DNA from 4 places in the Ancylobacter sp. VNQ12 genome. Region 3 is predicted to be linked to each of the others. Evidence: riboswitches for the same ligand, from Rfam matches in the RefSeq annotation. Region 3 holds a riboswitch; each other region holds the start of a gene.

Region 1 (3,161 bases), on a different contig from region 3:
GCTCACCGGCATGGCCTTCCAGCAGTTCAACCTGTTTCCGCATATGAGCGCGGCGCAGAACGTGATGCTCGGCCTGGTCAAGGTGAAGAAGATGAGCCGCGACGAGGCCCGCGCGCTGGCCGAGAGCTGGCTCGGCCGTGTCGGGCTGGCGGGGCGCGCCGACCATTATCCCGGCCAGCTCTCCGGCGGCCAGCAGCAGCGCGTCGCCATCGCCCGCGCCATCGCGATGAACCCCCGTCTCATGCTGTTCGACGAGGTGACCTCGGCGCTCGACCCTGAATTGGTGGGCGAGGTGCTGCAGGTGATCAAGGCGCTGGCCGGCGAGGGCATGAGCATGCTGCTCGTGACCCATGAGATGCGCTTTGCCTATGAGGTCTCCAGCCGCGTCATCTTCATGAACAAGGGGGTGATCGGGGAAGAGGGCGATCCGAAGGAGATGTTCGTGCGGCCGAAGACCGAACGTTTGGCCGACTTCCTCAAATCCTCGAGTTTCCAGTAGAAAAGCAGGTACGCATGACCATTATCCGTTACGGCGCTGGCGAAGTCGGCGCAGGCGGCCAGAAGCTGCCCTTCGCCCGTGCCACGCAGGCCAATGGCTGGCTCTATGTCTCCGGCCAGGTGGCGATGGAGAAGGGCGAGATCGTCCGCGGCGGCATCGTCGCGGAAAGCCGCAAGGCCATCGAGAACATGATCGCCATCCTTCACGAAGCCGGCTATGGGGTTGAGGACATCGTACGCTGCGGCGTGTGGCTCGACGACCCGCGCGACTTCTGGAGTTTCAACGGCGTCTATGCCGAATATTTCACGGAGAACCCGCCGGCCCGCGCTTGCGTCCAGTCCCGCATGATGGTCGATTGCAAGGTGGAAATCGATTGCGTCGCCTTCCGCGCGGACAAGATGTGATGCCGGCCGCCGTCCCGCCCAAGGCCGTACGGGCGAACTGGGCGATGCGGCCCGCATGACCAGGGATGTGACGATGAAGGGTGAGGAGTCGGTGACGCAGGACGGGGCGGCCAAGGACGGCGCCAAGCGCAGCCGCGGGCTCGACCGCGCCTTCGAGATACTCGAATTCCTGCGCACCCGTCGCCAGCCCATGCGCCCGAACGAGATCGCCGCAGAGATGGGCGGCCCCCGCTCCTCCGTCTATGAACTCGTCAACCTGCTGCTGCGCCACGGCATGCTGGAATATTCCGGCGGGGAGGGGCGCGTCTTCCTCGGTCGCCGGCTTTATTTCCTCGGCATGGCCTATTCCGCGCAGTTCGACCTGATGCGCGAGAGCGCCGCGCTGCTGCAGCGCCTTGCCGAGGAGACACGCGAAACCTCGCAGATGTGCATGCTCGACGGCAACAAATACACCGTCGCCATGATGCGCGAGGGGCTGCGCTCGTTCCGCATTTCCTCCGATGTCGGCGAGATCGTGCCGATCCCGTGGACCGCCTCGGGGCGTCTGCTGGTCGGCCATATGAGCGACGAGGAAATCCTCGCCCTCATTCCGCCCGAGGATTTCGTGCTGCCGAACGGCCGGCTGTTGGAACCGGCGCAGTTCATCGCCGAGGCGCGCCGCGCCACGGCCGACGGCTTCTTCACCTTCAACAGCGCGGTGGAGAACTTCACCTATTGCTTCGCGGTGCCGGTGCATCAGGCCGATGGCGCCTGCATCGCCACGCTGTGCCTTGTCACCCCGCGCGAGGACGGGCTGCGCAACCGGGACGTCTATCTCGATCGCCTCCTCGCCGCGGCGGGCGAACTCTCCGAGCAGCTCGGCTATCTGCCCGGCAGTGGCACGGTCCGCTCCGACCGGCTGCGCCCCGGCAGCGCGCGGCCCTGAGCGGCAGGGCGGGGCAGGGTTCCCCGCCCGCCTTGACATGAATCAATCTTCTGCCCAGGCTTCGCGCATTCACCAGGGGAGTCCCGGCAAGGGGCTGAGATACTGCTGGTGCGGCCCTTACCGGCCGTCCACGGCGCAGTGACCCGTTGAACCTGATCCAGTTCATACTGGCGTAGGGACGGTGCGGATGCGTCGCGGCGAGCGCGGCCGATTCCCCCTGTTGCGGGGGAATCTCCCTTATCCTTCCTGTCAGAGCTGGGTCTCCATGCTGTTTGCGAGGAGCCTCGACCCATGACGATCCTTCCGACGACGAATACCCCGACGCCGATTGTCACCACCGGCCCGCTGCCGGCCTCCACCAAGGTGTTCAAGCCCGGCACGCTGCACCCCGATATCCGTGTGCCGATGCGCGAGATCGCCGTGCATCCCAGCGCCGGCGAGCCGCCGGTGACGGTGTATGACGCCTCCGGCCCCTATACCGACCCCACGGCCCGCGTCGCCATCGAGGCGGGCCTGCCGCGCCTGCGCGCATCATGGATCGCGGCGCGCGGCGATGTCGCCGCCTATGACGGGCGGCATGTGAAGCCGGAGGACAACGGCTTTGCCGCCGGGGAGCGGGCGACGCCGGAATTTCCGGTGCGCCATCGGCCCTTGAAGGCGGCCGGCGGGCGGGCGGTGACGCAGCTCGCCTATGCCCGCGCCGGGATCATCACGCCGGAGATGGAGTTCGTCGCGATCCGCGAGAATCTCGGCCGCGAGCAGATGCGCGCGGCAGCGGCGCGGGATGGCGAGAGCTTCGGCGCGGCGATTCCCGATTTCGTCACGCCGGAATTCGTGCGCGAGGAGGTGGCGCGCGGGCGCGCGATCATCCCCGCCAACATCAACCATCCGGAAGCCGAGCCGATGGCGATCGGCCGCAACTTCCTCGTCAAGATCAACGCCAATATCGGCAATTCCGCCGTCACCTCCTCCATGGCCGAGGAGGTGGAGAAGATGGTGTGGGCGATCCGCTGGGGCGCCGACACGGTGATGGACCTCTCCACCGGGCGCAACATCCACAACATCCGCGACTGGATCTTGCGCAACGCGCCGGTGCCGATCGGCACCGTGCCGCTCTACCAGGCGCTGGAGAAGGTCGGCGGCATCGCCGAGGATCTCACCTGGGAAGTGTTTCGCGACACGCTGATCGAGCAGGCCGAGCAGGGCGTGGACTATTTCACCATCCATGCCGGCGTGCGGCTCGCCTACATCCCGCTCACCGTCGACCGGGTGACCGGCATCGTCTCGCGCGGCGGCTCGATCATGGCGAAGTGGTGCCTTGCCCATCACCGCG
Region 2 (3,161 bases), on a different contig from region 3:
TGTCCTTGGCGCGCAATTGCACCAGCTTCACCCCCTGCGGCAGCAGGCGCGGCAGCCAGGAAGCGCGGTCGACGATGAGGTAGAACGGATCGAGCTTCATCGGGTCACTCACAAGAAGACGTCATTCGCCCAACACCGCGCGCCCCATCACCGGCGTCGAGGGGGCGGCCATGTCGCGCACGTCCATCGGGTCGGCGAGCAGCGCCTCGCGGCCGGCCTCAATGGCACGGGCGAAGGCACGCGCCATGCGCACGGGGTCGCCCGCCTTGGCGACGGCGGTATTGAGCAGCACCGCGTCATAGCCCATTTCCATCGCCGCCGCCGCATGCGAGGGCACGCCGACGCCGGCATCGACGACCAGCGGGATGCCGGGGAAATGCGCCCGCAGCGAACGCAGGCCATAGGGGTTGTTGAGCCCGCGCCCGGAGCCGATCGGCGCGCCCCACGGCATCAGCACCTCGCAGCCGGCCGAGATCAGCTTCTCGGCCACCACAAGGTCCTCGGTGGTGTAGGGAAACACCTGGAAGCCGTCGCGCGCGAGGAGGCGCGCCGCCTCGACGAGACCGAACACGTCCGGCTGCAGCGTGTCGTCCTCGCCGATCACCTCCAGCTTCACCCAGTTGGTGCCGAACAGCTCGCGCGCCATCTCGGCGGTGGTGACGGCTTCCTTCACCGTCTTGCAGCCGGCGGTGTTGGGCAGCACCTTCACGCCGAGGTCGCGGATGATCTGCCAGAAGCTCTGGCCCGCTTTCGCGGCACCGGATTCGCGCCGCAGCGAGACCGTGACGATCTCCGCCCCCGAGGCGCGGATCGCCTCCGACAGGATCGCCGGCGAAGGATATTGCGCCGTGCCGAGCAGCAGACGCGACGCCACCCTTGTGCCGTAGAACTCAACCGGATCGGCGAATGTGCCGGCCGCACTGGTCATCGCATCCATCTCAGCCTCCCTGCATCGGGGCGAGGATTTCCACCCGGTCGCCCTCGTCGATCGGCGTCGCCTCGCGCCTGGCCGCGCGGACCATCGCGCCGTTGAGCGCGGTGGCGACGGTGGCGTCGCCCAGGCCCAGTTCGGCCAGCAGGTCCTTCAGCGTGCCGGAGCGCGTATCGGCCGGCTCACCATTCACGACGATCTTCATCCATCACCTCCGGGAAATATGTCCCGTCGAAAGCGAGCGCCGCCGCACGCCGTGCCAGCGCGGGCGCGGCGAGGAAACCGTGGCGGTAGAGCCCGTTCACATAGATCGTGTTGCCGCGCCGGCGCAGGCGCGGAATGTTGTCGGGATAGGCCGGGCGCACATCGGCGCCGATCTCGACGATCTCCGCCTCGCCGAAGGCGGGGTGCAGCGCATAGGTGGCCGACAGCAGCTCCAGCATGGAGCGGCCCGTCACCCGGCCGCGCTCGTCATTCTCGATCGAGGTGGCGCCGATCATGAAATGCCCGTCGCCGCGCGGCACGATGTAGACCGGGATGCGCGGATGCAGCATGCGCACCGGGCGCTTGAGCGAAATCTCCGTGGAGTAGAGCACCAGCATCTCGCCCTTCACGCCGCGCAGGTCCGCCAGCACGTCGCGGGCGGCAAGGCCACGGCAGTCGACCACGACATCGGCCGGCGTCTCGCCTTCGTCGAAGCCGTCGGCCTCGTAGCGGATGGTCACCTGATGCTCGTCGACCAGCTTGCGCGTCAGCGCGGCGAGCGCCTTGCGCGGCTCCAGATGCGCTTCGGTGGGAAAGAACAGGCCCTGGTCGAAGCGCCCTTCCAGATCCGGCTCCAGCGCGGCGATGCCGGCGCCGTCGACCCACTCATAGCCCTGCGTCCGGCGCGAGAAGCGCTTGAGGTCCGGCAGGTCGCGCGGCGGGGCCAGCACGAGGCTGCCCTCATTGGGCACATCCGGCACCGCGCGGCGCCAATAATCCAGCGATTCGAAGCCCAGCTCGGCGATGATCGGCTCGGCGCTCTCGCGCTCGCACCAGGGCGCCAGCATGCCGCCGGCATACCAGGAGCAGCCTTGCCCGGTGGCCGTCTTGCGCTCGATGAGCGTCACCTGCGCGCCGCGCTCGGCGAAGGCGTGGGCACAGGTCAGGCCGGCAACACCGCCGCCGACGATGCGCACGCGCATCGCGTTGGCAACCGGGGCTTCATCGTTCAGGTGGGTCTGCGGGGACATCTTCAACTCCTCCCTCCGCCAGTCTCAACTGGATCAGGTTCGAAGGGTCGCCATGCCGCGCCAAAGCGCGATGATGGCCTCTCAGCCTCCTGACGAGGCTCCCCTGGACGGTTTGGATATAATCACTCGGAAAGGGAATGTCACGGTAGCGTCGTCGACAATATGCACGCCCGCGAGCCCTTTGCGATCAGGGAGAACACCTGAATCGGGAGGAATACGCGCGCGGGTGCAAAAGCCGGGGACACGCCCTAGCGGGCGCGCGACGACAGCGACACGACATTGTCCGGGCGGGTCGCGTCGATGACCGCCCGGCGCAGGCTTTCCCGGCTGAACGGTTTGCCGAGCCGGGGCATGCCGGCGCGGGCATCGGGTGGCAGTTCGGCATAGCCGGTGCCCAGCACGACCGGCAGGGTCGGCCAGTGCTCGCCGATCGCGGCGGCCAGCTGCACGCCTGTCATCCCCGGCATGGCTTGATCAGTGAGGACAACATCGACCGTCAGCCCGTTGTTCAGCATGGCGAGCGCCTCGCGGCCCGACGCGGCCTCTGAGACGACGAAGCCGATATCCTCCAGCATCGCCGCCGTGGCCGACAGCACCAGCGGATCGTCGTCGACGACGAGCACCCTCGCCACGCCCGCCGGCAGCGGCGGCTCCGCCTCTTCGGCGACGAGCTCGGCTTCGCGCTTCGCCCTGTCGGCGGCGGACGTCTCGACGATCGGCAGATAGATGGTGGCCGTCGTGCCCCTGCCGGGCTCGCTGGCCAGCACCAGCCGGCCGCCGGACTGCGCCGCGAGGCCATGCACCATGGCGAGGCCGAGCCCGGTGCCCTTGCCGACCCCCTTGGTGGTGAAGAACGGCTCGGCGGCATGGGCGAGCGTCTCCTCGTCCATCCCCGCGCCGGTGTCGGAGACGGCGAGGCAGAAATAACGACCCGGCTTCAGCGCGCCCGGTTCGCCCTCGCCCTCGCGCTCGGGGATGATCTCTTCGCGCGCAGC
Region 3 (3,161 bases):
GTCACCGCCATGGCGGCGCCAATGAGCGCGGCGGCGACATAGAGGCCCGGGCCGGACAGACCGAGCCCGTGCACGAGATAGGCGGGCCAGGCGGCTGTGAGCTGCTCCACTCCGACATGGAAGCCGGAACCGACAACACCGACGACGGCGCCGACCAGCGCCGCCACGATGTGATACCCGCCATTCCCCATGCCTTGCCCTCACCAAGCCGATCCCGTTCCGATGTCCCGGTTAGCATTGCGCGGCAGGAGCGGGAAGGATTTCCACGAGGCTGGTCACGTCCGGACCTGCCTATCCGTGTGGCGGGCTCTGGAGGGCTCTCAGGTCACGGCAGGGCCGGCGCGTAGGTCGCGACCGGCTCGACCTTGTCGATCAGCCCGTGGCTCTTCATGAACTCGCCGAAGCGTGCATAGCGGCCGGCGTCGAGCGCGGCCGGCGCATGGGCGAAGCGGCGCAGCGTGTCGGCCCAGGCGGTCCGGTTCAGTTCGTCGTCGAGCTTGGGATTGGCGGCGACGAACGCCTTCCACGCCTCGTCCGGATGGTTGAGGGTGTAGATGGTGGCGTCTTCCACCGCGGCGAGGAAGCGCTTGAGGCGCGGGTCGCCGATCTTGTCCTTGTGCGCGACATAGATCAGCTCGTCGAATACCGGCACGCCGTGCTCCTCTGGGAAGAAGGCGACCCCTTCCTTGCCCTCCAGCTTGATCTGGGTGAGCTCGAAATTGCGATAGGCGCCGATCACCGCATCGACCTTGCCGGCGACGAGAGCGGGGGAGAGCGCGAAATTGACGTTGATCATGGTCACATCGGTGGGCTTCAGCCCGGCGCTCGCCAGCATGGTGCCGAGCAGCGCGTCTTCCAGCCCGGCCACGGAATAGCCGACCGTCTTCCCCCTAAGATCGGCGATCGACTTGATCGGGCCGTCCTTCAGCGCGACCAGCGCGGTGAGCGGCGTGGAGACCAGCGTGCCGAAGCGCACCAGCGGCAGGCCCTCCTTCACCGAGAGATAGAGGCTGGGCTGGTAGCTCACCGCGACATCGGCCTGCCCGGCGGCGACGAGGCGCGGCGGGGCGGAAGGATCGGCCGGCGCCACCAGCTCGACATCGAGGTCATGCGCTTTGAAGAAGCCCTTCTCCTGCGCGATGACGAGCGGGGCGTGGTCGGGATTGACGTACCAGTCCAAGAGGACGGTGAGCTTGTCGGCGGCGCTGGCAGGCGCCAGCGACAGGCAAAGCGCGAGGGCCGAGGCCGCGAGCGTCTTGGCGATGGTGTTCAACATTGGATCTCCTCCCAGTTGGAGATCCGGCGCATGAGCTTTCGGGGGAATCCGGCGCGGGTGCATGGATGGCCCCCGCCGTCGCTCCGTCCCTTCGCCGGCATGACCCGGATCAGGTTCAAAGGGTCTGGCGGTTGCCATCTCAGCCCCTTGATCGTGCGATCGCGGGACACCCCTCGGACAGGGCGACGCTAGCAGAGCGGGCATGCCACGGCAAATGGCGGGCGGCGGCGTGCGTTCAGTCCCCCCGCCACCCGTCGAGATAGACCGTGCGCCCCACGCCGGCGAAGCGGGCGATGCGGGCGAGTTCGGCGTCGAGCGCATTGAGGCGGCCATTGGAGGCGCGCACGCCCGGCTCCAGCCACAGGCGGCGCACGTCGAGCGTGCCGGCTTTGCGGTCGGCCTTCATGTCGATGCGTCCGATCAGCCGGTCGCCCTCCAGGATCGGGAAGACGTAATAGCCCCAGACGCGCTTCTCCGCCGGCACGAACACTTCGATCCGGTAATTGAAGCCGAACAGCCGCTCGGCCCTGTTGCGGTCGCGCAGCAGCGGGTCGAATGGGCTGAGCACGCGCAGCCGTGCCGGCGGCGGGGGCAGCGCATCGAACACCGCCGCGCTACCGGCAAAAGCGTGGGAGGCGCGCGGCTTGCTGCCGTCGGCCAGCGTGACCGCGACCGGCTCCAGCCGGTCACGGTTCGTTTCCACCCAACCTTTCGCCTCCTCCGGCGAGACGAGGTCCCAGAAGGCGGCGATCTCACCATGGGTCGCGAAGCCGAGCCGCTCCAACGCGCTGGTGCAGGCCCAGTCGACGAACTCCGCCTCGCTGACCTCACCGTGGAAATGGCGTGGCGGAATCACCCGCTCCGCGAGATCGTAGACCTTCTGGAAGCCCTCGCGCGCGGCGATGGCGAAATTGCCGGTGCGCCAATGATATTCCAGCGCGGTCTTCTCCGGGTGCCAGTTCCACCAGCCGCCGGGCGGGCGCTTCCCGAGTTCCGGATCTTGCTCGAAGTCGCGCGCCATGAGCCGGCCCTCGCGCGTCACCCGCTCCAGCACATGGTCGACATAGGATTCAAAGCCGTTTTCGTGCCAGCTGCGCCAGCGCTCGACAAGCCGGAGGCGCGAGCGGGCGAAGCGGTGCTTCCAATAGACGAAATAGGCGCTGGGAATGATGGCGGCGTCATGCGTCCAGTGCTCGAACAGCTCGCCGTCTTTCTCCAGAAGGGCGGCAAGATGTGCTCGCTTATAGCTCGGGTTGCGCGCGAACAGGATGTGGTGATGGGCGCGCTCGACCGTGGCGATGCTGTCGACCTGCACGAAACCGATCTCGCCGATGAGCTCCAGCAGGCCCGCCTTGGTGAGTGCGCCGCGCGGCCGGCTGAGGCCTTGTTTCGCCAGGAAGATGCGGCGGGCGTCGGTGTTGGAGAGGAGAATCGCCATGCCTCAGTCTGACAAAGTTCTTGCTTCGTTCCAATGCTTCGCTTTCAGCTGGGCGCGGTCTCCGGCGCCCAGGGCAGCAGCCGGGTGAGGCCACGGTCGACCAGGGTGAAAAGGAGAAGCGCGACGGCCAGCAGGACGGCAAGCGCCGCGAACACCATGTCGGTCTGCATCCGGGCGTTGGAATAGATCATGAGATAGCCGAGCCCGGCGGAGGCGCCCACCCATTCTCCCACCACAGCACCGATGGGGGCGACGGCAGCAGCGACCCGCAGCCCCGAGGCGAGCGCGGGCAGGGCGGCGGGCACGCGGATGAAACGCAGCGTGCGCAGCGTGCCCGCCCCGTTCAGCCGAGCAAGGTCGACGAGGCCCTGGTCGGTGCGGGCGAGGCCGTCGTGAAACGCCGAGGCGACGGGGAAGAAGATGATGAGGCTCGCCATCACGATCTTC
Region 4 (3,161 bases), on a different contig from region 3:
CAAGGCGAACTTCCCCGGCGTGATCCGCACCTGCGGCACCTGCCACGACAGCTTCCGCAAGAAGAGCTGAGGCGTTGGACGCTTCCGTGCATGCGCATTCCCTGGGCACCCCGGCCGGCTCCGTGCTGGCCTGGGACCTGCCCACCCGAATCGCCAAATGGCTGCTTGCGGCGCTGGTCGGGCTTGCCTTCGCCAGCCGGTATTACGGCGATGCAGGCCTTGTCTGGCACCAGTGGAACGGGCTCGCCATCCTCGTGGTGATCGTGTTCCGCCTGCTCTGGGGCGCGGTCGGCGGCTCGACGGCGCGCTTTGCCCGATTCCTACGCGGTCCCGGCGCCGCCTTCGCCTATCTCGCCAGCCTGCTGCGCGGCCGACCGCAGCGCTTCCTCGGCCATAATCCGCTCGGGGGATGGATGGTGGTGGCGCTGCTCGCCATCGTTGCCGCGCAGGCTCTGACCGGGCTGTTCACCACCGACGACATCGCCGTCTACGGTCCGATGACGATGGTGGCGAGCGACGAGACCATCGCCCGCGCCTCGGCGTGGCACCAGAAGATCTACCCTTTCCTGCTCGCGCTGATCGCGATCCATATTGCGGCGAACGTGCTCTACGCGCTGTTCGGCCGCGACAGGCTGATCGCGGCGATGATCACCGGCCGCAAGCCGGCCGGCGCCTATCTCGACCGCGCGCCGGCGACGGCGGGATCGATCGTTCGGGCGCTCGGCTGCCTCGTGGTCGCAATCGTGATCGTGTTCGGCACGATCGCGCTTGCCGGCGGCGATCCCTTCCCTTAAGCCTCGCCGCCTCCTTCGCTCTTCGATCCGTCTCCGGGCGGATCGAAACTACTTTTCGTGGCGCCAAATGAATGCGCTCAAGGGCATCGCGCTGCAGATCGGCGCGACGTTCCTCTTCACCATCATGTCGGCCATGGTACGCATCGTGTCGGAGCATGTTCCGACCGGCGAAGTGGTCTTCGCGCGCTCCTTCTTCGCGCTGTTCCCGCTCATGGCGATGCTCGCCTGGCGCGGCGAGATCAGCGCCGCGGTGCGCACCGCCCATCCGCTCGGCCATATATTGCGCGGCACCATCGGCGTGATGTCGATGGGGCTCGGCTTCGCGGCGCTGGCGCGCATCCCGCTCGCCGACGTCACCGCCATCGGCTTCACCGCGCCGCTGCTGACCGTCGTGCTGGCGGCGCTCGTCCTGGGCGAGCGGGTGCAGCTCTATCGCTGGGCCGCGGTGTTCGTCGGCCTGGGGGGCGTCGTGGTGATGCTCTGGCCGCATCTCGCCGGCAATTTCGACAGCTGGGAGCACAAGCTCGGCGCTATGATGGCGCTGGCGGCGGCCGGGTTCACCGCCGGGGCCATGATCCAGGTCCGCCGGCTCACAGGGACGGAGACCACGGCCGCCATCGTGTTCTATTTCCAGGCGCTGGCGGCCGTCGCCGGCCTCGCCACCGCCGGTTGGGGATGGGTGGTGCCGACCCTGCGCGAGGGGGTGATGCTGGTCACCCTTGGCATCATCGGCGGGATCGGGCAGATCCTGCTCACCGAGAGCTACCGCTGGGCGCCGGCCTCGGTGGTGGCGCCCTTCACCTATTCCGCGATGCTGTGGTCGCTGCTGCTCGGTTTCGTGCTGTTCGCCGAGGTGCCGCCCGTGCTGGTGGTCGTCGGCGCCGTCATCGTGATCGGTGCCGGCCTCTTCGTCATCTGGCGCGAGCGCCGCGCGGGCGCGGTGACGGCGCCGGACGAGGGGGCCGTCCCGCCGGCCGGGCCGATTACCTAGAAGGCCTTGAAGGTGATGATGGTGCGGGTGTCCTGGATGCCGGGAATCTGCTGCACCTTCTCGTTCACGAAGTGGCCGATATCGGTGGCCTCGGGAACGTAAAACTTGACCAGCAGGTCGAATTCGCCGGCGGTGGAATAGATTTCCGAGGCTATCTCGGCATCCGCGAGGGCGTTCGCCACCTCGTAGGAGCGGCCGAGCTGGCATTTGATCTGGACGAAGAACGGGACCATCGCGAGGCATCCGGGCACGGTTTTGGTGCGCCACAGGATCAGAACCGGCCCCGCCGCGCAACCCCCGCCCTGCGCCGCGCCGAGACGTGTCTTGAAAGCGCGCGGCGCTTCGCCTATTGCGGGACAAGTCGATCTCGTTGGGGTGCCCCGGAACGCGAAAGCCGGGGCTGAGAGGCGGTGAGCCAACCCACGAACCTGATCCGGGTCATGCCGGCGGAGGAAACGGGTCGCGCGCGCCGGGCGTTTCGCGCTCGGCGAAGGACGCGCCCGGCCTTGCCGGCCAGGGAGGCGTGCCGATGACGGCGTCCACGGCGATTGCGGTGACGATTGCGGGCTCGGATTCCGGCGGCGGCGCCGGCATCCAGGCCGATCTCAAGACATTCTCGGCGCTGGGCGTCTACGGCGCCTCGGTGATCACCGCGCTGACGGCGCAGAACACGCTGGGCGTTACCGGCATCCACGACGTGCCGGCCGATTTCATTACCGCGCAGATCGACGCGGTGTTCTCCGATCTCGCGGTCGATGCGGTGAAGATCGGCATGCTGTCGCGTCCGGAGGCGATCGGCGCGGTTGCGGAGGGGCTCGACCGTCACGCGATCGCGACCGTCGTGCTCGACCCGGTGATGGTCGCGGCCTCGGGCGACCGGCTGCTGGTGCCGGAGGCGGTGGAATCGCTGCGCACGCAACTCTTGCCGCGCGCGCTGCTGATCACGCCGAACCTGCCCGAGGCGGCGGTGCTGCTCGACGAGGCGCCCGCGGCCGATCTCGCCGCCGTGCGCCGGCAGGCCGAGCGGCTGCGCGCGCTCGGGGCGCGTGCCGTGCTGATCAAGGGCGGGCATGGCGAGGGGCCCGACAGCGTCGACGTGCTGCTCGATTCCGAGGGCTTTGCGGAGTTCTCCGCCCCGCGCGTGGCGACCCGCAACACCCATGGCACCGGCTGCACGCTGTCTTCCGCCATCGCTGCCGGGCTGGCGCGTGGCATGAGCCTGCGCGCGGCCGTCGAGGCCGCCAAGGTCTATCTCACCCAGGCTATCGGCGCCTCCGACATGCTGACCATCGGGCGGGGCCACGGGCCGGTGCACCACTTCCACGCCTGGTGGTGAGGGCTGACGGCGAGGGCGTCCTCGCCGTCGCCCGCGCGGG

What was found. Region 3 has a riboswitch for thiamine pyrophosphate ahead of ACO2RV_RS01740 (ABC transporter substrate-binding protein). Riboswitches for the same ligand answer to the same signal wherever they lie in the genome.
Region 1: linked by a shared signal. The riboswitch ahead of thiC (phosphomethylpyrimidine synthase ThiC) and the one ahead of ACO2RV_RS01740 (ABC transporter substrate-binding protein) in region 3 are both predicted to bind thiamine pyrophosphate.
Region 2: linked by a shared signal. The riboswitch ahead of thiO (glycine oxidase ThiO) and the one ahead of ACO2RV_RS01740 (ABC transporter substrate-binding protein) in region 3 are both predicted to bind thiamine pyrophosphate.
Region 4: linked by a shared signal. The riboswitch ahead of thiD (bifunctional hydroxymethylpyrimidine kinase/phosphomethylpyrimidine kinase) and the one ahead of ACO2RV_RS01740 (ABC transporter substrate-binding protein) in region 3 are both predicted to bind thiamine pyrophosphate.

What each region holds. Positions count from the first base shown of each region.
Region 1 is NZ_JBMSDU010000002.1:80,817-83,977, reverse strand. Features, by position in the region: gene ACO2RV_RS03875 (amino acid ABC transporter ATP-binding protein) at 1-499, shown strand, start outside; gene ACO2RV_RS03870 (RidA family protein) at 514-903, shown strand; gene ACO2RV_RS03865 (IclR family transcriptional regulator) at 977-1,828, shown strand; TPP riboswitch at 1,893-2,025, shown strand; gene thiC (phosphomethylpyrimidine synthase ThiC) at 2,120-3,161, shown strand, end outside.
Region 2 is NZ_JBMSDU010000009.1:83,393-86,553, reverse strand. Features, by position in the region: gene ACO2RV_RS13935 (thiamine phosphate synthase) at 1-100, opposite strand, end outside; gene ACO2RV_RS13930 (thiazole synthase) at 122-937, opposite strand; gene thiS (sulfur carrier protein ThiS) at 939-1,136, opposite strand; gene thiO (glycine oxidase ThiO) at 1,114-2,118, opposite strand; TPP riboswitch at 2,160-2,281, opposite strand; gene ACO2RV_RS13915 (MHYT domain-containing protein) at 2,415-3,161, opposite strand, start outside.
Region 3 is NZ_JBMSDU010000001.1:384,979-388,139, forward strand. Features, by position in the region: gene clcA (H(+)/Cl(-) exchange transporter ClcA) at 1-191, opposite strand, end outside; gene ACO2RV_RS01740 (ABC transporter substrate-binding protein) at 326-1,276, opposite strand; TPP riboswitch at 1,346-1,460, opposite strand; gene ACO2RV_RS01745 (winged helix-turn-helix domain-containing protein) at 1,512-2,714, opposite strand; gene ACO2RV_RS01750 (ABC transporter permease) at 2,759-3,161, opposite strand, start outside.
Region 4 is NZ_JBMSDU010000003.1:122,792-125,952, forward strand. Features, by position in the region: gene ACO2RV_RS07140 (c-type cytochrome) at 1-70, shown strand, start outside; gene ACO2RV_RS07145 (cytochrome b/b6 domain-containing protein) at 87-794, shown strand; gene ACO2RV_RS07150 (DMT family transporter) at 862-1,785, shown strand; gene ACO2RV_RS07155 (Lrp/AsnC ligand binding domain-containing protein) at 1,782-2,018, opposite strand; TPP riboswitch at 2,147-2,257, shown strand; gene thiD (bifunctional hydroxymethylpyrimidine kinase/phosphomethylpyrimidine kinase) at 2,315-3,121, shown strand.